DNA from 4 places in the Clostridium aromativorans genome. Region 1 is predicted to be linked to each of the others. Evidence: riboswitches for the same ligand, from Rfam matches in the RefSeq annotation. Region 1 holds a riboswitch; each other region holds the start of a gene.
The links. A riboswitch is a leader RNA that binds a small molecule or an ion and turns the genes downstream of it on or off. The one in region 1 is predicted to bind S-adenosylmethionine.
Positions count from the first base shown of each region.

Region 1 (6,352 bases):
AAAGGCATTTCCCAGATCAAAAATATGGATTTTGTCTGATAACCGTTGATATTTCCTGAAAGATCCCAGTGAGTGGGCACCCTATTGGGCAAAGGTGCATAATTTGCATATCCCAAAATTATATTTATCAAAATTATTGATACGGGAATCAGAAAAAACCATGGCGATACCAGAGTTTTTCCCTTGTCCCTGGAGTAACCTACATCCACTGCCACAGCCTGCTTTTTTCCCTCAAACCAGGAATTCTTCAATTTAAGAGCTTTAACAGCCCTGTTGGATATCATATATACCAGAAAATCTATAAAGACGAAGGCAAAAACAGTAAACAAAATCACAGCTGCACTCAGGAATTTGTAATTTAGAAAACTAAACAGCAGCATAAATGGAATCCCTATTATCAGATTATTTTTTATAAACTGCCTTTTTATATCTTTGATTTCAGCACTGTCCATTTTATCTCCAGGTATTCTTACTCCAAATACAATTTCCTTTCTGGTAAAATTCGGTGTCAGCATGTTGATGACAAGTATCAATAAAAATATAAAGCACAAATATATACATAAAAATAAATTTTCCTTCATTAACATTCACCTGCCTTTATTTATTTTGCAAATCGTATTTTTGATATATACCGGAACATAATTTCAATATATCTTCCAATTTATCATCCCTCAAATAGGCTTCTGCCAGCAGATAGGTCAATTCCCTCACCAGCTTTTCATTAAATTCCTCACTATTTTTAGGATAGTTTTGATTTATAACAGCTCCTGTTCTTCTGTCTATATTCAAGTATCCATCAGATTTCAATATATTATAAGCTTTATTCACGGTGTGCAAATTTATCCCTATATCCTCCGCCATCTGTCTCACAGAAGGCAGGCTTTCCCCCGGCTTCAGATCTCCAGCTGCTATTCCCTCTATAATACTCCTTTTAAGCTGTTCATAGATGGGCATTTCAGATTCAAAATCAATTTTAATTATCATAACTACCCTCCTATTCTATTTGTTATATATAATATATAACAAATAGAATAAAATTGCAACATTTATTCAATTGACAATTGACAATGAACAATTGACAGTGCACAGTGCACAATTCACAGTCGACAAAAAAACAGAGTTCAAAGCATAAATATCAGATGATGAGGTTTGATATTTAAGCCTTGAACTCTGTTTATTACTCACGGGGATAACCTGGACTACTCTTTATAAAATCTGGCTTTTTCCCTCAGGGTTTTCAGCTTTTCAATGGACTTTAAAAGTGTGTCATCCTTCTTTGCAAAATGAAGCCTTATCAGATAATTCACATCTTCTTTAAAGAAGCTTGACCCAGGAACCGCCCCTATTCCAACTTCTTTTGCCAGCCACTCACAAAATTTCAAATCATTTTTTACATTAAATTCCGAAACATCTATGAGCACATAATAAGCTCCCTGGGGCTTCACATATTTAAGTCCTGCCTCGCTCAATCCCTGGAGAAACAAATCTCTCTTTTTCGTATATAAATTCTTCAGCCAGTCATAGTACTCCATAGGCAGTTTAAGCCCGGCCACAACTGCTTCCTGAAGCGGTGCCGCCGCCCCCACCGTAAGAAAATCATGTACTTTTCGCACATTTTCTATTACCCTCTCGTCACCTATAACATAGCCTATTCTCCACCCGGTTATGGAATAAGTCTTGGAAAAGGAGCTGCAGCTCAAGGTTCTGTCAAACATTCCCGGAAGTGAAGCAAAATAGACATGTTTATGGGGATCCATTACAATATGCTCGTACACTTCATCCGTTATTACGAAAGAATCATATTTTTCTGCTAGACGGGCTATGAATTTCAATTCCTCAAGTGTAAACACCTTTCCTGAAGGATTTGACGGGTTACAGAGTATAAGGGCCTTCGGCCTTTGCTTAAAGGCATTTTCAAGTTCAGTCTTGTTGAAAGAAAAATCAGGCGAATAAAGAGAAACATATATTGGCTCAGCTCCGCTCAATATGGCATCTGCAGCATAATTTTCATAAAAAGGCGAGAATACTATTACCTTATCTCCCGGATCACAGACAGTCATGACAGAAGCCATCATAGCCTCAGTACTGCCGCAGGTAATTACAATCTGGGTATCCGGATCTATGTCAAGTCCCATGAATCTGGACTGTTTTTCTGCAAGAGCTTCTCTCAAATTCTGTGCGCCCCAGGTAATGGCATACTGATGAGGTCCCTTGACTGCTGCTATTTTAAGTGCTTCCTCTATCTCCTTAGGAGGATCAAAATCAGGAAAACCCTGAGACAAATTAATTGCTCCATATTTGTTCGATATTCTCGTCATTCTTCTTATAACAGAATCGGTAAAATTAATTAATTTTCTGCTCAATTCAGGCACTACAGCCACATCCTTTCAAATTATCAATACATCAAATAACATCTGAGAATAAAGTAAAAGTCTGGGGATATACCTCAGACTTAAAATCGCAAAATATATTCTCATCTTTCAGCTTCCGCTGCAGGACTTAGCACCAATATACAACGACGTACTGGTTGCCGGGTTTCAAAGGGCCTGTTCCCTCCACCTCTCTTGATAAGTTCAAGATTTATATTAAATTATGCTATTAATTATAATCATTTAGATATGTCCTGTCAATATACCTGATTTTCCCCATTTCGTTCTACATAGCATACACCGACAGTTCCCGGTCCTGAATACACACCTACTATAGGGCTTATCTGACCTATCATGTATATATTTTCCACGTTGGGAAGTCCAGAAATCCTGTTATAAATATTTTCGGCTTCTTCTCTGGCATTGCCGTGAACTACATATACGTCGCAGGGGCATTTAGCTAAAAAATCATTACCTATGTCTATCATTTTACTTAAAGATCTCTTCCTTCCCCTCACCTTATGACGGGTAAAACATATGCCCTGATCATCGTCAAAGTACACTATTGGCTTTATATCCAAAATCTCACCTATTGTACCCGACAGTCTCCCTATACGCCCTCCTTTTCTGGCATACTCCAGAGTGCCGAATACGAAAAAAAAGTGCATACTCTTCTTTATCCCAGGTATGCAGTTTACAATTTCACTAAAACTTCTGCCCTGATCCAAAAGCCTTCCACACTCTTTTAAAACTATACCCTCTCCCAGGGAAGTGGATTTGGAATCATAAACATACGATGACAGTTTATTATGTTTTTTGCTTACCATTTTCAAAGCATTATATGTACCTGAAAGTCCGCTGGAAATCGTAACAGCTACCACATGAGTATAGTTTTCCCTTTCCAGCCTGTCAAAAACACTTTCCATATCGTCTATTGAAGGTAGAGAAGATTTTGGAATTTCATATTTCATGCTGTCATATACTTCTTTTGGAGTGATCTCAACTTTATCTATATATTCCCTATCCTTATATATAATCCTAAAAGGCAATATTTCTATGCTGTACTTTTTTATGGTTTCATCATCTATGTCACAAGCAGAATCTGTCAAAAGTGCAATTTTTTCCATAAGGTTTCTCCTCCTACTCATACTTACCATAAATTATATCATACCGAGGGAAAATTATTCAAATTCTACAAAAGAGACAGACTTTTAAGCAGATATATGCCTATAAATATAGTAAACATTGAGAAAAAAGTGGTCAAGATCACAACATCTCCCGTGAGCTTGTAATCAGAATTCATTTCCTCAGCCATTACATAACAGGAAATAGCAGAAGGTGAAGAAAACAATATAAATATGGCACCTAGATCATATTTTCTAAATCCCATTAAAAACGCCAATGTGACAACTATACAGGGAACTACTATGAGCCTCCCCACAGAAGCTGTTATGGAGTATTTCAAATTTTCCTTTACACTCTTAAATTCCAGCTGGGCACCTAGTGTTATAAGGGCCAGAGGAGTACCAAGGGAAGCAACATCGGAAACAGCCCTTTCCATAAACAAAGGCAGTTTTATGGAAAACAGCTGAAAGACTATGCCCAGAAACGATGCTATGATAAGCGGGTTTTTCACTATTCCCACAAGAGTATACTTTATTTTACTTCCTATACCGCTTTTGTCACCTCTTTCGTCAAAAGCCGCAAGTACCAGCACCGCAAAAAAATTATAGGTGGGAATGACTATGGGCAGCAAAAGAGAAATAGGTCCCATATGGGATTTTCCAAGCATGTACATTCCCATGGGAACTCCAAGGAGCACAAAATTGCTCCTATATATAGTATGTATCACAGCAGAAGCCCTTTTCCTGTCCTTAATAAACAACGGTACAATAAGCCAAAGTACCAATACTGAACCGAATATACATAAAAATACAAATATCATGAGTTTAGTGTTGGCTATATCGCTCAATTTGGAGACATATATATTTTCAAAAAGCAGTGTAGACAATCCAACTCTAAAATTAAATTTGACAGCAGTATTTATAAACCTGTCATCTATAAGTCCTACTTCCTTTATGAAATATCCCAGTGCAATTACAATAAATATAGGCATTATCACGTTAAAACTAAATATTAAATTATCCAATTGTCCAACCCCCAAGTCTGTTAAGAAAGCTAGTCCTATCAATCTGAATCAACAACCATCTGGTTATTTTTAAGATTATTTTAAGCTTTATCCTAGAAGATATATATAATTATATTCCCATACTAGATTTTAGGAAAGGAGTTTCAAGATATATGAAAAAAATTTTTTCAAAAAACAGTCTATTGAAAATAATCCTAATTTTTTTAATGTCATTATCATTTTTACTATGCATCTACAGTGTAAAAAACTACAAGTCAAATTCCTATCCACAAAACAGGACAGGACAATTCAGTCAATTTAATAGACAAAATGGACAGACAGGAAATAAAAACTGGAACCACAGTGTGAAGCAAACGCCGCCCGGCAGCAATGCAAACACTCAGAATAACCACAACAATACGATAAACTCCGGTAAGAATGGATTTAATTCTTCAAATAACAAGTTTGCACCGCTTCTCACCGTATACCTGGCAGTATTTCTTGCACTGTGTATCGTAATATATCGCAATTTCATACAGAAAAATATGAAGATAAAATCTGTAAATACCAAAATGCTTATTTTTTCGATGCTCTTTACGGGTCTGTTTCTCAAGATCACATTGTCGACTTTTATGGAGGGATACGGAGGAGATGTGAGGCTGTTTGAAAGCTGGGCGTCTTCTGCTGCAAACAATTTTTCTCAATTTTACATAAATTCCAGTTCCAGCGACTACCCTCCACTCTATATATACGTACTGTTTTTTATAGGCAAAGCAGCAAGTTTAAGTTCATTAAACCCATATTATATTCTGCTCCTGAAGCTGCCCTCAATAACAGCGGATATGGCCACAGCTTATCTAATATACAAATTGGCCCAAAAATATCTTTCTGCAGAAATGAGTGTATTTCTAAGCATATTCTATATCTTCAGCCCGGCTGTATTTATAGATTCGGCCCTGTGGGGACAGGTGGATTCATTTTTTACATTACTCGTTGTACTTTCACTATTTCTGCTGTCAGAAGGGAAAACTGCACTTTCTTCAGTATTTTTTGCCAGCTCGGTACTTATGAAACCCCAGGGAATCATCTTCCTTCCCGTACTTTTCTTTGAACTCATAAGGAAAAAAGATTTGAAAATATTTATAAAATCGGTAATTTCAGCCGGAATAACTGCCCTAGCAGTGATAATACCCTTTTCCGCCAGCCAAAATATAATGTGGATCTTTAAATTATACTCAAATACCATATCGGAATACCCCTATGCTTCTGTGAACGGATTTAATTTCTTTAACTTGATGGGAGCAAATTATGAAAACAGTTCAAATACATTTCTAATATTCAGTTATAAAATCTGGGGATTGGCCGCAATCATTACAATTACAGTGCTTTCCTGGATAATTTATATCAGACGGAAGAGCAGAACCCTGGCCTTTTCCTGTGCACTTGTTCAAATTTCTGGAGTCTTTGCTTTTTCCACAGGAATGCATGAAAGATATCTGTTTCCAGCTACTGCACTGTGCATTTTGGCATTTATATACTTGAAGGATAAAAGATTCCTCACACTGCTCATGGGGTATACCATAACCATCTACGGCAACATATACTATATACTCTTCGGAACATTAAACCGCATGAATTCCAACTCCCACAGCATAATAACCGACGGAATATCTCTGCTAAATGTGCTTTTGTTCTTCTATCTCGTAAAAGTGCTCATGGACAGGGACAAGCAACTTCCGGCAATAGTGAGCAAATTGTAAACAAAATGGCATTGTTCAAATTCAATTTACATTTGATAGGAGTTTTTTAAGAACTTTTTAAGATTAAAAGGCAAGAATTGATATAGGAGAAACCA
Region 1 is NZ_JAJJPB010000004.1:42,143-48,494, forward strand. Features, by position in the region: gene LN736_RS05295 (DUF1648 domain-containing protein) at 1-581, opposite strand, end outside; gene LN736_RS05300 (GntR family transcriptional regulator) at 598-984, opposite strand; gene LN736_RS05305 (pyridoxal phosphate-dependent aminotransferase) at 1,200-2,372, opposite strand; SAM riboswitch class I at 2,471-2,574, opposite strand; gene LN736_RS05310 (DegV family protein) at 2,627-3,496, opposite strand; gene LN736_RS05315 (AEC family transporter) at 3,562-4,518, opposite strand; gene LN736_RS05320 (glycosyltransferase 87 family protein) at 4,671-6,257, shown strand.

Region 2 (6,352 bases), on a different contig from region 1:
TACAGTCTCACCTATAGCACTGATTTTCAGATTGTGCTGTGCTTTAAATTTATTGAGATAAGCATAGTGTTGAAATGAATTCAAGTCAATTTCACCATCGGAAAGTGCCATATTAGGACGTACGTAATCTGAAAAACTCACAATCTGCAGATCAATATTTTCCTTTGCCAGATTTTCTTTAACTTTGTCCCAAATCTTATGATCATCACCGGTTATGCCTATCTTAACCACCTGCTTTTTACTGCTAGAAGTTTGTCCAGTACTGTTACTAGAACCACAGCCTGCCAAAACCCCTAAAGATAATACGAGTGTTAAAAATAACACTAAAATTTTTTTCATTACTAAGACCTCCCTAATCTTTAAATTAATGTGTTGTTATTTTTGATAAAATATCTCCTACAAATTGAATGACATTTACAATAATCAAGAGCACAATTATAGTAGCTACCATAACATCTGTCTGGAAATATTGATATCCATAGCGTATGGCGAAATCGCCAAGACCCCCTCCTCCTACAGTACCTGCCATAGCAGATAATCCAATAAGACTTATAATTGTTATTGTAAGAGAATGAATGATTCCCGGCAGTCCTTCAAGAAGCATTACTCTGAAAATTATTCCAAAGGGACCTGAACCCATTGATTGCGCCGCTTCAATTACTCCCTTATCTATTTCAAGCAGCGCGGATTCAATTTGCCTGGCAATAAATGGAGTACAGCCGAATATAAGAGGCACCAGGGCTCCTCTTGTACCTATGGTAGTACCTACTAAAAGTCTTGTAAGTGGGATTATAGCTGCAAGAAGGATAATAAATGGTATAGATCTGAAAATATTTATTATTTTGCCAAGTATACTGTTAACAATTCTATTTTCAAGTATACCTCCTTCTTGTGTAACAACCAGGGTAATTCCCATTATTGTTCCAGCTACTGTAGATATAATTCCTGAAACAGCCACCATATAAAAAGTTTCAAATATGGCTTTTAGCATTTCAGGATATAAATTCACCAAATTTGGTGCTATTTTTGCTAAAAATTCATTCATTTTATCACCTTCAAAAATTTAAAAATTCATATTTTAGATTCAATTACTTCCAACTTTTAATTTATCACTATCATTTTTAATACCTACGTATTCCACATGTATGCTATTTTCTTCAAGGTATGCTATTGAATTATCTATACTCTCATCCGTTCCATTTAACTTCACTATCAAATTTCCTATAGGTACATTTTGAATAATTTCTACATTCCCAAATAGTATACTGGCATCTATTTTAAATTTTCGAGAAATTTTCGAGATAAATGCCTGACCTGTTTTTTGCCCTGTAAAGGATATTTTAACAATACTTTCTCCTTCAGTTACCTGTTTAAGTTCACCCATCGAACTTCCCTTTTCAAGAAAATCATATATTTTCTCATAATGAAATAGTGAAGATATAAATTTTTTGGTTATAGGAGCTTTTGGATTTGTAAATATATCTATTATATTCCCCTGTTCAACTATTTCACCAGAATCTATTACTGCCACTCTCTGACATATTTCCTTTACTACCTCCATTTGATGAGTTATTACTACTATAGTCAATTTCAAATTTTCATTAATACCTTTTAAAAGTTTTAAAATTGACTGAGTTGTCTGTGGATCCAGAGCCGATGTGGCCTCGTCACATAAAAGCACTTCAGGATCATTGGCCAGTGCCCTGGCAATTCCAACTCTCTGTTTTTGCCCGCCGCTCAGCTGTGAAGGATACACTTTTATTTTGTCATTTAGTTCCACCAGTCTTAAAAGATCCAGTACTTTTTTCTCTATCTCATTTTTGCTAAAGCCCTTTCTCTTTAAAGGATAGGCCACATTCTCAAATACCGTTCTATTTTTCATGAGATTAAAATTTTGAAATATCATTCCAATTTTTTCTCTGCTCTTTCTCAATTCTCTTGGAGATAAACGAGTTAGATTCTTTCCATTTACGATTACTTCTCCGGAAGTCGGCTTTTCCAATAAATTTATACAGCGAATTAAAGTGCTTTTTCCCGCTCCACTGTACCCTATGATTCCAAAGATCTCACCAGCTTTAATGTGAAGATTGACATTTTTTAAGGCTTCCACTGTATTAGTTTTACCTGTATAAGTCTTGTTGATATTTTTTAGCCATATCATACTTTTCCCTCCTCTAAAATCATCTATTGCAATTTTACAGTAATTTTATTCATAAAAAATCCCCTTCCTAAAAGAAGGGGATACACGGCATTAAAAAAAACCCGCGGAAGGGTTTTTATACCTTTCCTCATCTTTCAGAACAACGTTCTGCTGGATTTAGCACCATCACACAAATGTGGTTGCTGAAACTTCAAAGGGCCAGTCCCTCAGTTTCTCTTGATAAGGATATATTCAATTTTTTCAAATTACTTTATAAGCTAAATTATACAACTTATTTTTATTATGTCAATATGTAATTTCTAATAATCATTTTTGTTGACAAAATTACTTAAAAGCTCTATTATATTTAGTAGTCAGTTTAATATGCAAAATTCTTATCCAGAGAGGTGGAGGGAATGGCCCTTTGAAACCTCGGCAGCAGATCTTTTTAAAAGATACTGTGCCAATTCCAGCAAGTTTATTTTTATAGGCTTGAAAGATAAGAAGAGAATTTAAATATCTCTTCTTTGTTTCAAAGAAGATTTTTTTTATGCAAAAAAGAGGAGGTTTTTATTATGAACATAAAATATATCAAGGATTTTCAACAGGACATAATAAATGGAATCGAAAATAGCAAAAATGCTTATATAAATATAAGCCACCAAATACACAGTCATCCTGAGATAGGAAATGAGGAATTTTTTTCTTCCAAATTACTTATAGATACCTTGAAAAAGGAAGGATTTTCTATAGAAAAAGCAGCAGCAGGCCATCCTACTTCTTTTATAGCCAGGAAAAAATCAAATAAAAATTCCAGTACAGTTATCGGATTTTTGGCAGAATATGATGCTCTTCCCAATTTAGGACATGCCTGCGGCCACAACATCATAGGCACGGCAAGTACAGCTGCAGCTATTTCCCTGTCAAAGCTTATAGATGAAACTGGCGGGGAAATTGTTGTATTTGGTACTCCTGCTGAAGAAGGAGGAGAAAATGGCAGTGCAAAAGCGAGCTTTGTAAAACATAATTTATTTAAGGATGTAGACGCCTGTATGATGATTCATCCTGGAAATGAGAACTATAGAACGGTTAAATCTCTGGCCAATGACCCAATTCAATTTGAATTTATAGGAAAAGCCGCTCATGCAGCAGCTTGTCCTGAAAAAGGAATAAACGCCCTTGATGGAGTAATCCAATTATTTAATGGAATAAATGCCCTAAGACAACATGTAACCAGTGATGTGAGAATACACGGTATAATAACCGATGGCGGATATGCCCCAAACATAGTTCCGGATTATGCCAGAGCAAAATTTTTCATACGTGCCTCTGAAAGAAATACCTGCGATCAGGTTACAGAAAAAGTTAAAAATATTGCCAGAGGAGCATCTTTGAGCACAGGAACTAAGGTTAACATAAGTTTTTTCCAGAATAAGATAGATAATTTTCTCATAAACGACAAATTTGATGATGTGTTTGCAGAAAATCTAGAATCACTGGGAGTTCATATAAAAAATAAAATTCCAGAAGGGCTTGGTTCTACAGACGCAGGTAACGTGAGCCATGTGGTTCCAACTATACATCCCCATATAAAAATAGGAGATGACAAATTAGTAGGCCATACTCCAGAATTCCGTGAAGCCGCTATATCAAAACAAGGAGATAATGCTCTTATAATTGGAGCCAAAGCTCTAGCACTGACAGGCCTCACTCTGCTTACTGATAAAAACAAACTCAATGCAATTAAGGAAGAATTCAGCAGGCAGCATTCCTAAAAAATATTTACAGGTATCCACCTGAACCTTTATCCGATGGTTGCCGGCACTTATCTACAACTTTAAGGAGTTGATAGTTTTAGCAATGGTAGCGGTCGGATAAAATTACCTACCAGGAATATACAGTACCATCACTTCTCCAATCTGTACCACCGAATAGAACTCCATTTTCATTTTTCCATATTATCTGTCCCCTGCCAAATACACTTGTATCAATTTCATAATCTACATCATGGCCTCTTTCATACAAATTCTCTGCCAAATTTGAAGAAAACTGCTTTTCAAGGCTTACATTTTTACCTGAGGTCCAGAACCATCTGGGTGCATCCAATGCCGCCTGAGGATTCAACCCAAAGTCAATAAAATTCATCAGTACTTGAATATGCCCCTGCGGCTGCATAAATGCTCCCATAACTCCGAAGGGACCTATGGGCCTATTACCTTTCATCAAAAATCCTGGAATTATAGTATGGTAGGGTTTCTTTTCAGGTTCCAGGAAATTTACATGATTTGGATCAAGTGAAAAGCTATTTCCCCTATTGTGAAGGGCAATTCCCGTTCCAGGTACAACCAAGCCAGAGCCAAAACCCATATAATTGCTCTGTATATAAGATACCATGTTTCCCTCGCCATCTGCAGTGGCAAGATAAACAGTTCCACCGTTTATATTTTTATACACCTTGGGCATGAAAGCAGTTTCTGTTATTTGCTTTCTTCTCTCTTCTGCATAAGATTCAGATAATAAGTCTCCTATATTGACTTTCATTTTTTTTGCATCAGTAACATATTTTAAAGAATCTTCAAAAGCCAATTTTATAGCTTCAATCTGCTTGTGACAGGTATCCACTGAGTCTTTTTCACCAAATTCAAACCCCTTCAGTATATTAAGTGCCATTAAAGCTGTTATTCCCTGTCCATTTGGAGGCATTTCATATACATCATAGCCCCTATAATTTACACTTATTGGATCCATCCACTCCGGTTGAAATTTTTCAAGATCCTCTCTTCTTATGTATCCACCAGTATCTTTGGAGAATTTATCTATTTTTTCCGCCAGTTCTCCCCTGTAAAAAGCTTCTCCTAAGGTCTCAGCTATAGTTTTTAAAGTTTTCCCGTGATCCCTTAAAGTTACAATTTCTCCTATCCTAGGTGCTCTTTCCTTAGGTGAGAAAGTTTCAAACCAGTATTTAAATTCGTCACCTTTCAAATAATGTTTGAATTCTCTGTAGGATTTTTCCCAAAGGTGCCCTACAGTAGGCGTAACAGGATAACCTTCTTCTGCATATTCCACAGCAGGTGCTAAAAGTTTTTCAAAAGGAAGCTTCCCAAATCTTTTCCAAAGCGCCGACCATGCAGCAGGAATACCTGGAACATTTACAGGTGCCCATCCGAACCTCGGCATTTGTTTATACCCCTTACTTCTCAACATATCCACAGATATTTTTTCTGGTGAGGGTCCACTGGAATTTAAGCCATAGAGTTTTCCCTTATAATAAACTATCGCAAAAGCATCTCCTCCAATTCCATTGGAAGTGGGTTCGCATACAGTTAAGGCTGCTGCTGCAGCCACAGCAGCATCTACAGCATTCCCTCCATTTTTTAGAATCTCAAACCCAGCCTCTGCTGCAAAATTCTGTGAAGTAGCTACCATCCCATTCTTCCCATAGGATACAGCCCTGGACGTTTTATATGGATTATATAAATTATCAGATCTCATAGTTATCCTCCCAAATATATTTAATTGCATAATTGCACTTCTTAATTTTCTGTTATCATTTCAATTTTCTCCACATCAAATAAGCCCTTATCCGTAAGTCGGATTTTAGGAATGACAGGAAGTGCCATAAATGACAAAGTAATAAAAGGATCTATTCCATCATGAACTCCCATTTTCCTGGCAGTATCAATCATAGTCTTTACTTTCCTCTGAACTACACCACTTGGCAGATTACTCATCAATCCCCCAATTGGAAGAGGCAAACTTTCAATTATCTTTCCATTTGAGGCAATGACGTATCCGCCCTGTAGTTTTTTTAAACAATTAACTGCAGCAACTATATCTCCGTCATTATCGCCGGCAACTATAATGTTATGGGAATCATGAGACACCGTAGTTGCAATTGCACCTCTTTCTATTCCAAATCCTTTTAATGGAGCTACTGATACATGATCTGTCTTTCCATGCCTTTCTATTACACAGAGTTTATTATAGTCCCCATTTGGTACAAAAATATCTCCCTTTCCTGGAATTTTTTCAAAAAGATGTTCTGTTGTCAGTTGTCTTTTTACAATTTCTATTACGTGATTTTTCTGTTTCCTTTTCAGCAGCAATCTTTCTTCATCAATAGACTTAAAAATAACTGTATTTAACATTTCTTTTTCTTTAATTTCATATTTAAACAGAGATAGATAATTATCGTCTATAATATGTCCAGAT
Region 2 is NZ_JAJJPB010000021.1:30,381-36,732, reverse strand. Features, by position in the region: gene LN736_RS14070 (MetQ/NlpA family ABC transporter substrate-binding protein) at 1-339, opposite strand, end outside; gene LN736_RS14065 (methionine ABC transporter permease) at 365-1,045, opposite strand; gene LN736_RS14060 (methionine ABC transporter ATP-binding protein) at 1,085-2,161, opposite strand; SAM riboswitch class I at 2,286-2,387, opposite strand; SAM riboswitch class I at 2,533-2,646, shown strand; gene LN736_RS14055 (M20 family metallopeptidase) at 2,716-3,915, shown strand; gene LN736_RS14050 (gamma-glutamyltransferase family protein) at 4,025-5,632, opposite strand; gene ade (adenine deaminase) at 5,674-6,352, opposite strand, start outside.
Region 2: linked by a shared signal. The riboswitch ahead of LN736_RS14055 (M20 family metallopeptidase) and the one ahead of LN736_RS05305 (pyridoxal phosphate-dependent aminotransferase) in region 1 are both predicted to bind S-adenosylmethionine.

Region 3 (6,352 bases), on a different contig from region 1:
AGTCAAATCATTGTCGTTTTTTTTATCGGCACTCATGTTGAAATGAGGACCGTGACAGGACATACCATCTAAATAAATTCTTATTGTAGAATAGGTAATATTATTCTCAGTCAAAAATTTTTTAAATTCATTGTAAGCTGTATTACTTATTTTTATAAAATTCATATAAAATCCTCGCTTAATGATCAAATTTTTATAATTGTACAGATATACTTATATGTATTGTACCAAAAATTTTATAATTGTACTATAGTAATTTATTCATAGCAAATATTATTATATTTTGTTAAAATAAGTATGTATAGAATGGGATTAGAACTTATTTTTAGAGCGGAGATGTAAAAATGAACAAAAAAGATTTGGCGAATATAAGAAAAGAGTTTAAGTTGGGAAGTTATATGCTTCCTATTAAGGAAGTTTACAGCGTATATTTAAAAAAAGATAATGGAGAAATAATAACCAGGGAACTAGAGCATTTTGAAATGATGGAAATAGAGAAGAGGGAGCTTTACCTGAATAATTTCAAAAAGGTGCTTACAGGTTCTCTGGATTCCAAAATATTTGAATTGGATTTTAAGGAAACGGATGGGAAAGAAGGCCATGAGGTTGGTGAAAGCACACAGCAGATATTGTATGGTGCTTTGAATTCCGGGAAGAGTGCGGCTGAATTTGGAGATAAGATAGTGGATAAAATATCTAAAAATTATACCTATGATACGGATGTAGTGATAAATTTTATAAAAGCAGAGTATTATAACAGCAGAAAAAATAAGAATGGAGATGAAAGTGATGTAGAAGATTATGTTCAAGCTGTGGAGTTTATATTGTGCAGTGTAAACAAGGTGGAAATTCCCAAAAAGGTATTGAAATTTGATTATACCGAGATGAAATTCAAGCCCAATTCTGCACTGGATATGATCGTGAATTTAAATTCTCCTCTAGACGGATTCATGTTTCCAAGTTTTACATGTGAATATGTAGATGTGAACAAGATAATATATTATTCTTCTAAAACGAAGCAGGTTAACGGCACTTTTGTAGAAAAAGTCCTTGAGTGTACTGTAAAACCCACGGCTGTAGAAGAAAAAGAAAGTTTTAAAAGTATACTGGGTACAGTGACAGGAGGCAGAATAAAGCCGGATATCATGAAGGATGTATATGAAAGAATAAATGAAAAACTTGATGGAGGAGATAGGGAAGAGGAGGCAGTACTGGATGTAAATGAAGTTACCAGGGTTTTAAAAGAAAGCGGCCTTAAACATATACAGTCTGTCAAAAGCGCCTTTCAAGAGGTATGTGGTGGAGATCATGAATTTAAAGCCAGAAATGTAATCCCTGATTTTAAAAGTAAATCTGTAAAGATTGAAAATGAAAATACAAGTATAATTATAAGGCCTCAAGATCTGGGTAGTGTAAAGCAGGTAATAGACAAGAGAGGGAAAAAATGTTTATTGATAGAACTTAAAGAAGATATGGTTATAGACGGGCTTAATTTGGAGACTGAGAAAATGGAAGATTATATCTAATTGAAAACAATTCTTTTAAGGATAAAATTTTAATGTTAAACTTCTTAATTTGATTAAAAATTAATTTGACCGTAAGAATGTTATAAGGTATAATTAAAGTCAATAATTTAATATTAACCCTTATCAAGAGAAACTTAGGGAATGGCCCGATGAAGTTTCAGCAACCCATGTATTAATTGGTACATGTAAGGTGCTAAGTCCATCAGAACACAGTTCTGGAAGATGAGGTAAATATAAAACTTCAACTTGAACATTTTATATTTATTATAATATAGAAAAATCCTCTTCTTCATAAAAGGGGATTTTTTAGTTATTAATTTATAAATTAATGTAAAAGGGGGCAATATGAAAATGGGAGAAAAAACTGCGCGAAAAAATAACCAGATCTCAGAACAGTACATTAAAGAAATATTGCAGTCATTGAAGAGTATAAATTATGGTTCAATAACTTTGGTGATTCAAGATGGAATAGTAATTCAGGTAGAGACAAAAGAAAAAATAAGACTAAAATAGAGATTGAATAAACTTAAGATATTATCAGAAAATAAAAACTTTTAGAGAAAAATATAAAATGATATTTTAATTATTGATTATCCTTTAAATAAATAGTAAAATGTAATCAGATACAATGTTGAGTATTTAAGTCGGATATTTTATCCTGATGCCCATTTATAATGGGATTGATTTTTGGAATTAAATATGACTTAAATACTCGGATATAAAGGAGAGGTATAATGGGAAAAAAGTTACTGGAAATAAATAAGCTGAAAACGGAAGTTGAAGGTAATGAAATATTAAAAGGACTTGATCTAGAAATTGGCAAGGGTGAAATACATGCCATAATGGGTCCCAATGGGGCAGGGAAATCTACTCTTGTAAATACTATAATGGGTCATCCTAAATATGTAATATCATCAGGAGATATAGTATTTGATGGGGAAAAAATAAATGATTTAAAGGTGGATGAAAGGGCAAGAAAGGGAATATTCATGTCTTTTCAGTATCCGCAGGAGATACAGGGAATAACTGTTGAAAATTTTTTACGCAATGCTAAGGCTGCTGTTACAGGTAAGAGAGGTGGAATATTGGCATTTAGAAAAGCTTTAAAAGAAAAGCTAAAGCTTTTAAAAATAGATGAAAGTTATGCTAAAAGATATTTAAACGTGGGATTTTCAGGTGGAGAAAAAAAGAAAAATGAAATACTCCAGATGGCGGTACTTGAGCCCAAGCTTGCTATGCTGGACGAAACGGATTCTGGACTTGATGTAGATGCAGTTAGAGTAGTATCGGAAGGGGTGAGCAAACTCCGAACAGAGGATAACTCCATACTTATAATTACACATCACGATAGTATATTAGAATATTTGAAACCGGATTACGTTCATATACTTGTAGATGGAAGAATAGTTAAAACTGGTGATGCATCTTTAGCTGAGGAAATAGAGAAAAACGGATATGACAGGTTTAAGGCATTGGCTTAACAGGATGTTTTAAAAGAGAGGTGTTTTTATTGGAAAAAGAAAAAACTCATATAGAAGATATAAGAAGAAATATTTATGATATAAAAAATGAAGACAAATCCAGTTATAAAACTGGCTCGGGTCTTACAAAAAAGATAATAGAAGAAATATCAGATGAAAAAAATGATCCTGAATGGATGAGGGAGTTTAGACTTAAATCCTTAGATATTTACAATAAGATGCCTATGCCGTCCTGGGGACCTGATCTTTCGGATCTGGATATGAATAACATAGTTACCTATGTAAGGCCTGATACCAACATGAAACATGATTGGAAGGATGTGCCCAAAGATATAAAAAGAACTTTTGATTTACTTGGAATACCTAAAGCGGAGCACGAATCCCTGGCAGGTGTGGGTGCACAATATGATTCGGAGATAGTCTATCACAATGTAAGCGAGGAGCTGAAAAAGCAGGGCGTTTTATATATGGATATGGAAACGGCTATAAGGGATTACGAAGATCTGATAAGACCTCTTTTTATGAGGCTTGTGCCTCCAACAGATCATAAATTTGCAGCACTTCATGGAGCAGTTTGGTCTGGCGGCTCATTTGTATATGTTCCTGAGGGAGTTCAAGTTGATATACCAATACAATCTTATTTTAGATTAAATGCCCCTGGTGCAGGACAATTTGAACACACCCTTATAGTAGTTGAAAAAGGAGCAAAAATTCACTATATAGAGGGATGTTCGGCACCTAAATACTATGTAAACAATCTACATGCAGGTTGTGTTGAGTGTTATGTGAGAGAGGGAGCTTCATTAAAGTACAGTACTATAGAGAATTGGTCAAGAAATATGTACAATTTAAATACCAAAAGGTGTGCAGTGGATAAAAATGGGCATGTAGAATGGGTTACAGGTTCTTTTGGATCTAAAGTATCCATGTTGTATCCTATGAGCATACTGAGGGGAGAGGGAGCAAGATGCGATTTCACAGGAATAACTTTTGCAGGTGCCGGGCAGTATCTGGATACTGGCTCTAAAGTAGTTCATGCAGCTCCAAATACTACGTCAGTGGTAAATTCTAAATCCATTTCCAAGGATGGTGGAGTTTCAATTTACAGAGGCCTGTTGAGTTCTACTAAAAATGCAGTTAACTCCAAGTCCAGTGTATCCTGTGAATCATTGATGCTTGACAGTGAATCCAGATCGGATACTATACCTATTGTAAGTGTGGCAAACAACAATGTTGATATAGGACATGAGGCTAAAATAGGTAGAATAAGTGACGATGCCATTTTTTATCTTATGAGCAGAGGTCTTACGGAAGAAGAGGCAAGAGGGATGATAGTTACAGGATTTGTTGAGCCTGTAGCAAAGGAACTTCCACTTGAATATGCAGTGGAAATGAATAATTTGATTAAATTAGAATTAAAGGGAACCATAGGATAAGGAGGTAGTTTATGATAGATAATAGGGGAAATTTAAGCAAAAGTAAGAGAATAATTTCCGAATTGCAAAACAAGAAGGAGTTTAGACTAAATCAGGCCTATGTACCTACATGGAAGCATCTTGGATTAAATAATTTTCACCTTGATAATTATAAGTTTCCTGAAATAGAGGCATATGATGCAGGGTATATGGATTTTAAGGCTGAAGATTTTGAGGGGGTAACCTTAAAATTCATGCAGGAGATTGATGGAGAAAATCTTGCTCAATATTCTAGTTTTAAAGATGCTACTTCTGTATCAAAAGATTCTGTCAGACTTGGGGAGAACGGATTTAATTCAGGAATATTTGTAAAAGTTCCAGAGAATAAAATTTTGAATTCGCCTATAAGACTTAATTTCAATTTAAATGAACACAACCCTACAGTTATAGATCACAACATAATTGTAGCCGAATCAAATAGTAAAATTACTTTAGTGGTGGATTATTGTACTGAAAATAAAGACATAGATGCATTTCACAATGGTTTGACTAAAGTATTTGCAAAGAGCGGCTCAGTAGTAGATGTTATAAAAGTTCAGAGGATGAATGATAAGTCAACCCATTTTGATTCGAATATGGCTCAGGTGGAGAATGGAGCAAAAGTAAATTGGATTACTGTAGAGATGGGAAGCCATATAAATGTTACAAATTATAATTCGGATTTAAAAGGGGAATACAGCAGTGCAGATATATATTCAGCCTATTTAGTTGATGGAGACAGAAGACAGGATCTTTACTATACCACCAATCATTTTGGTAAAAAGAGCACAAGTAATATGGTCATAGAAGGGGTACTGAAGGATAGAGCCAGAAAAGTTTTTAAGGGAAATATAGATTTTAAGAGAGGCTCATCTAAATCCAAGGGAGCTCAGGCTGAAGAAGTTCTTCTTTTAGATCCAACAGTTAAGACGGATACTATTCCAATACTTCTCTGCCAGGAGGAAGATGTGGACGGACAGCATGCAGCAAGTGTAGGCAAAATAGATGAGAATCAACTTTTTTATTTGATGAGCAGGGGCTTTGATTATGGTGAAGCGGAAAAATTGGTTATAGAGGCTAGATTTAATCCTATATTTGATAAGATTCCAGCAGAAGATTTAAAAAAGTTTTTATCTGAAGAACTTAAAAGGAGGATTATAAATGAGTAATGGAAATGTAATACAGGAGAGTATAGATGTAAAGAGGATAAGAAAGGACTTCCCAATACTTTCTATAAAAGTGAAGGGTAATGATCTGGTGTATTTTGACAATGGAGCAACTACACAGAAACCACTTTCTGTCATAAAAGCCGTAGAACATTATAATGAGAATTTAAATGGAAATCCCCACAGAGGTGCCCACTATCTTGGAGTCACGTCTACAGAGGCTTATGAGGGAGCTCGTGAGAAAGTAAGGGCTTTTATTGGAGCAGAGAAATCCTCTGAGATAATATTTACAAGGAATACTACAGAATCCTTAAATTTGATAGCTTATAGTTATGGGCTGAATTTTGTAAATAAGGGAGATGAAATAGTAATTGCTATTTCAGAGCATCACAGCAATATACTCCCTTGGCAGATGGTAGCTAGAGTAAAAGGTGCAGTGCTTAAATATATGTATACTAATGAAGAGGGAAGAATAACTGAAGAAGAATATAAAAGTAAAATTACTGACAAGACAAAGATTGTATCCATTGCTCAGGTGTCAAATGTACTTGGAACGAAATATCCAGTTAAAGATATTGTAAAATACGCTCATGAAAAAGGAGCTGTAGCAATAGTAGATGGAGCACAGAGTACACCTCATATGAAGGTGGATGTATCTGATCTTGATACGGATTTCTTTGTATTTTCAGGTCATAAAATGCTAGCTTCTATGGGAATAGGAGTAC
Region 3 is NZ_JAJJPB010000008.1:65,297-71,648, forward strand. Features, by position in the region: gene LN736_RS08390 (HesB-like protein) at 1-165, opposite strand, end outside; gene LN736_RS08395 (DUF4317 domain-containing protein) at 345-1,526, shown strand; SAM riboswitch class I at 1,644-1,755, shown strand; gene LN736_RS08400 (YezD family protein) at 1,878-2,039, shown strand; gene sufC (Fe-S cluster assembly ATPase SufC) at 2,261-3,007, shown strand; gene sufB (Fe-S cluster assembly protein SufB) at 3,037-4,443, shown strand; gene sufD (Fe-S cluster assembly protein SufD) at 4,455-5,630, shown strand; gene LN736_RS08420 (cysteine desulfurase) at 5,623-6,352, shown strand, end outside.
Region 3: linked by a shared signal. The riboswitch ahead of LN736_RS08400 (YezD family protein) and the one ahead of LN736_RS05305 (pyridoxal phosphate-dependent aminotransferase) in region 1 are both predicted to bind S-adenosylmethionine.

Region 4 (6,352 bases), on a different contig from region 1:
TAACATTGTCATACACAAATTTATCTTTACTTTTCTTTACATCTTCCACCAATCTCACTGCATACTTTCTCATCTTCTTTGAAAATATATCTGGTTTTTCATTACCTGTACTTATATCTTCAAGTTCTTTTTCCCATTTAGCTGTCATAAGAGGTGATTTAAGTCCTTCTGGAACTAAATCCACAAGCTGTTTTCCCTTGGATGTCGGAACAATTTCCCTACCTCTTTTTTCCACATAAAACATATTAAATAGTTTCTCTATTATGTCTGCCCTAGTGGCCACAGTTCCTATACCTCCAGTTTCTCCAAGAGTTTTGGCACTTTCACTGTCCAATTTCACATATTTTTGGGGATTTTCCATGGCCGATAAAAGAGTGGCCTCATTAAACCTGGCAGGCGGTTTGGTTTGAAGTTTGTTCAATTCCACAGCCCTTATATTTACGATATCACCCTTTTTTACTTTTGGAAGCAACTGGCTGTCTTTTTCACCTTCTGCCTCCATTCCGGCTCCCCTCTCATATACCATTTTCCACCCTTTGGATTTTACTACATTCCCCACGGCTGTAAACAATTCTCCAGCAATATCTGCTTTTACAGAAGTTTGAACATACTCATAAGGAGGAAGCATAACTGCTAAAAATCTTTTTACAACCAGATCGTATATATTCATTTCTTCAGTACTCAATCTAGACAGCTGCACTCTTTCTTCCGTGGGAATTATGGCATGGTGATCTCCAATTTTGCCATTATCCACAAACCCTTTATGGGCATTTATTTTTTTACTCATTATCCGATCTGCAAATTTTTTATAACTTCCCAATGAAATAGCTTTCAATCTTTCAGGTATAGTTTCAAACACATCTGTAGAAATATACCTGGAATCAGTTCTTGGATAAGTCAATATCTTATAGTTTTCATAAAGTCTCTGCATTATTGAAAGTGTCTCTTTAGCTGAATAGTTGAATATCCTGTTGGCATCTCTCTGAAGTTCAGTTAGATCATACAGGGCCGGTGAAAATTTTCTTTTGTCATTTTCCACTACATCAACTACAGTACAAATCTTACCATTGATTTTCTTTACAATGCCATCTGCCTTGTCTTTATTAAAGATATTTGCCCTGCCGCTTTTTCTATCAACCCATTTCAATTTAAACTTATCGGATTTAGCAGTGATTTCATAATAATCCTTAGGTTTAAAATCATTTATTTCTTTTTCTCTGTTAACTATCATGGCCAGAGTTGCAGACTGTACTCTCCCTGCAGTAAGCTGTGCATTATATTTGCAAGTGAGGGCCCGGGTTATGTTAAGTCCTACCACCCAGTCCGCTTCTGCCCTGCACTGTGCAGCTCTATACAGATTATCATATTTAGAAGAAGGTTTTAAATTTTTAAATCCATTTATTATGGATTTATCCGTCTGTGAGGATATCCATAACCTTTTAAGAGGTTTTTTTATTCTGGCCTTTTCTATTATCCACCTGGCTACCAGTTCTCCTTCCCTTCCAGAATCCGTGGCAATTACTATTTCCCCTATATCCTTTCTATTCATCTGAGCCTTAACTATATTAAACTGTTTTCCGCTTTGCTTTATAACTACCAGCTTTAATTTTTCTGGAAGCATCGGCAGGTCTTCCAGGTTCCAATTCTTATATTTTTCACTGTAGACTTCCGGATCCGCCAATGTTACCAAATGCCCGAGTGCCCAGGTCACTACATATCTGTCTCCCTCCAGATAGCCCGAGTTTTTTCTATTACACCTAAGTACCCTAGCCAAATCCCTTCCTACAGAAGGCTTTTCAGCCAATACCAATATTTTGCTCATACTTATTTCCTTTCATCATAGATTAAACTTCAAAAAATTAGAGATAGCATTTCCAAACTATCCCTTATTCTATCTATTTTATTATAATATTTATAATGGTTATTTACAAGCTAAAAGGCTGCAACCCGTCCGTTACTACTAATAAAAAAATACTACCCATCTATAAACGGATAGTATTTTTTCACTTCAACAATTGCATACAAAATTTGACTCTTATCACTGCTTTTTTTAAAACACAAGATATAAGAAATTTTTAGTTCTAGATTATTTTTCTCAGTTTTTCCGATGATTTGACATAATCACACAAATTCATATATTTTACTTTCAATTTATACACAGTATAGTTCTTTAAGTTTCCATTTCGAATATATTTCCCCTTATTTTTACCGCCTAAGGCCTTGAATACTCTATAAATTTCAGTAGAATATATTATTTTAGTCAATTTTCCAGAAACACATATTCTCTTAAACATCTTATACTTCTCAATTTTACTTTGAAAGTAAACATTGACTATAGAATCATTTTCAACATTCCCGATATCCTTATCTACAATAAAATATATATCTGTACAATCATTTATAAATTCAGCTATATTTATAATATATTTTTTATCAGTTTTATCCAATGTTATAAAATATGCCTTCTGGGACTGATCTATATATTTCATCGCATCATTTAATATTGCACTCATTTTCATACCCCTTTCCCACTAATATTTGCCGCAATATTTATAATATTGATTTTATCTTTATGCTATTAAAAAAAGATTAAATCTTACTTATTCGCAGAATTCAATCCTTACGGATAAGTTCAACTTAACCTCTAGTTTTCTAGTTAGTCAACTAAAATATTAAATTTACTCATAGAGTCAAAAAACTTCCTATGGAGAAACCACAGGAAGTTATATCCTTTCATTTCTCATCTCTCAGGTTAACCTGCTGGAATTGGCACCATTGAATAATATAAATTCAGGTTGCCGGGTATCATAGGGCCAGTCCCTCCACCTCTCTTGATAAGAATCAATATTTAATTATTACAATTATATATTACAATTATCAAAGTATTTTGTCAATACTAATTTTTATTTTTGTGTTATTAATTTGTAATAATGTCACCTAGGAAGCTGCCGTTTGTTTATCATCTGTTGACCTGTCATGCACATTCCAGGTAAAGCTCAAGAATATTATAGACAAAATGCAGGATACCATAAGAAGAATAAATCCTCCATTCCAGCTGAATTTATCCACTATACTTCCCATAGCTACCTCAGCCAGGACCTCGCCTCCCATATATCCAAATAAACCTGTAAATCCAGCCGCAGTTCCCGATGCGTTTTTAGGTACCAAATCCAGTGCACTTACTCCTATAAGCATAACAGGACCATATATAAGCGCTCCAATAGATGCCAAAGCACAGTTAATTGCTATTGGGTTACTACTCTTCCAATATACAAATACTGCTATAGTTACACCTATCATGCATATTATTCCTATAGGTGCACGTCTCCCATGAAATACTTTATCACTTATCCAGCCCACTATTATTGTTCCAGGTATGGCCGCATATTCAAAAAGCGCAAAGGCAATGGAAGAGCTTCTAGTATCAAAATTTCTCACTTCCTTCAAATAAGTGGGAACCCAATTTATAACTCCATACCTTACAAGGTATACAAATATATTTGCTATGGCAATGTACCAGAGAAATTTATTATTCAGAACATATTTAAACAGTATCTCCTTACCTGTCATCTGTCTCTCCCTGTCATCTACATTTACATCAGGGTAATCATTTTTATACTCTTCTATAGGTGGAAGGCCAACGGACTGAGGCATGTCCCTGGCAAATATAATAAATAATATTCCCCCAACTATTGCAATAATTGCAGGCAGGTAAAAGACGCCCTTCCAATTTCCGAAAATAGAAACTCCTACCATAGCTATAACTGCTATAGTACCTCCTCCTACATTGTGTGCAGTGTTCCAAATGGACATTTTCACTCCACGTTCTCTATCTGAGAACCAATGGGTCATAGTCCTTCCGCAGGGAGGCCATCCCATTCCCTGAAACCATCCATTTAATAACATCAATATAAACATCAAGGTTATACTGGACGTAATAGGGAAAAAGAGATTTACAACTCCTGAGGTTATAAGTCCTAAAGCTAGAAAATATCTGGGATTTGCTCTGTCTGAAACATTTCCCATTACAAATTTGCTTATTCCATAGGCAAGCCCAAGAGCTGAAGCCACAAATCCCAACTCAGTCTTTGTAAATCCCTCTTGTATCAAATAAGTCTTTGCCAATGCAAAATTACTTCTCACAAAATAATAGATCATATACCCTACATATATACTTATAAAAACCTGGATCCTGTACCTTTTATACTGTCTATCTATCTGATCTTCCGGGAGCCTTTGTATATGGGGTGCCGGTTTAAGTACATCAAACATTTTAAACATTCCTCCTTACATATATCAAATATCAAATTTCCTCTAAATACCTATTCTCCATATATCTGTCTCTATTATGAATATTCCATGTAAGAGACAAAAAAAGTGTTCCAAGTACACAAGAGCTTATAATTATCATAAAAAATGCTGTCCATCCATAATACTGTATGCTTTTGCCAATCACAATTCCTCCAAAGGTAGTTCCAAATAAATATCCAAATAATCCTGTAAATCCTCCTGCAGCCCCTGCTGCCTTTTTGGGTACCAAGTCTATAGCCGCAACTCCTATGAGAGTCACTGGAATATAAATCAAAAGTCCCGTAATAAAAAGTGCCATTATATCAACTACATAGTTTCCAGCAGGATTCATCCAGTAAACCATTACAGCCAGCATTACAAGAAGCATCGACATTGTGGAAACAGGTCCCCGTCTTCCTTTAAATGTTATATCACTTAATTTTCCTGCAAAAATGACTCCAGGTATTCCTGCATATTCATAGAAAAAATAAAACCAATTTGTAAGATTCTGTGACAGCCCCTTTACTGTAGTAAGGTATACAGCACACCAATCAAGTATACTGTATCTCACTATATATACAAATATATTTGCAAAGGCAAGACACCATAGATATTTATTATTGAGAATATATTTAAAAAGTATTTCCTTTACTGAAAGCTCCCTTTCCCTATTATCAACTTTGGCACAGCAGTAATAGTCGTTTTTATATTCTTCTATAGGAGGCAATCCACATGAAACAGGATCCTCCCTCATAAATATAAAACAAAATATTCCTATCAATATAGCAGTTACTGCTGGAAAATAGAATATACCCTTCCAGCTGCCAAATATAGCTATTCCAACTACGGTCAAAGGAGCAATAATTCCATTAGCCAGATTATGTGAGATATTCCACGTACACATTTTTGTACCCCTCTCCCCATCTGAAAACCAGTGGGAAAGAGTTTTTCCGCAGGCCGGCCATCCCATGCCCTGGAAATATCCATTTAAAAATATAAGAAACAGCATAAATTTGAAACTATCAGCAAGGGGAAGTAACATATTGACCACTGCAGATAGTATTATACCCACAGATAAAAAAACTCTGGGGCTGCTTTTGTCCGATACAATCCCCATTAAAAATTTACTTATGCCGTAACTTGCAGAGAGAACAGACATTAAAATCCCCACTTGTGCCGTATCAAACCCTTCCTGTAATAAATAAGGTGCTGCCAGAGGGAAATTTTTCCTCACAAAGTAATATCCTGCATAACCTATAAATATGCTTATCATAAGTTGTTTTCTAAGTTTTTCATATTTACAGAATGTACTTTCCTGTGTTTTAAAAGAAGATTTACGATTTAATTTCTTAAGCATGCTTATCATAATTTTTCTCCAATTGAATAATATATTATTGTATACAATAAGTCTTAACAATATTAACATTATTAACATTGTTAACACAATTAACATTATAGGATAGTTTTTCCTTATAGTCAATATATTTATGCATTCAAAGGCAATTTAATTATGAATTCACTGCCTTTGTTCAACTGACTCTTTAAATATATTTTCCCATTAAATTCATCGACTATATGCTTCACTATAGCAAGTCCAAGTCCTGTACCGCCTTCAGACCGGCTTCTTGACTTCTCAACTCTGTAAAACCTCTCAAATATTCTCGGTATATCTTTTTCTGGAATTCCCACTCCATTATCCTTTATGCTTATATATGCAAATTTCTCCCTAGGCTCTGCCATTATCTTTATGTTCCCTCCACATTGCGTATATTTAAGAGCATTATCCAAAATATTTATTATCATCTGTCTGAACCAATCCCTGCTGCATAAATTAATTGAAAAATTTTTAACGGTTAAAATATCTATACTGATGTTTTTATTCATCGATCTATTTTTAAACATATACACTATTTCATCCAATTCCCTGTAGATATTTACCTTATCCATACTGGTATAATATTTTTTGCTTTCAAGCTTTGATAAAAGAAGTATATCATCTATCAACCTCTTTAATCTGTGCAGTTCACCATTTATTATATCTAAAAAACGGACTTGATTTTTA
Region 4 is NZ_JAJJPB010000013.1:39,159-45,510, reverse strand. Features, by position in the region: gene LN736_RS11025 (DNA topoisomerase III) at 1-1,822, opposite strand, end outside; gene LN736_RS11020 (hypothetical protein) at 2,082-2,513, opposite strand; SAM riboswitch class I at 2,738-2,841, opposite strand; gene glpT (glycerol-3-phosphate transporter) at 2,938-4,272, opposite strand; gene pgtP (phosphoglycerate transporter protein PgtP) at 4,304-5,647, opposite strand; gene LN736_RS11005 (ATP-binding protein) at 5,776-6,352, opposite strand, start outside.
Region 4: linked by a shared signal. The riboswitch ahead of LN736_RS11020 (hypothetical protein) and the one ahead of LN736_RS05305 (pyridoxal phosphate-dependent aminotransferase) in region 1 are both predicted to bind S-adenosylmethionine.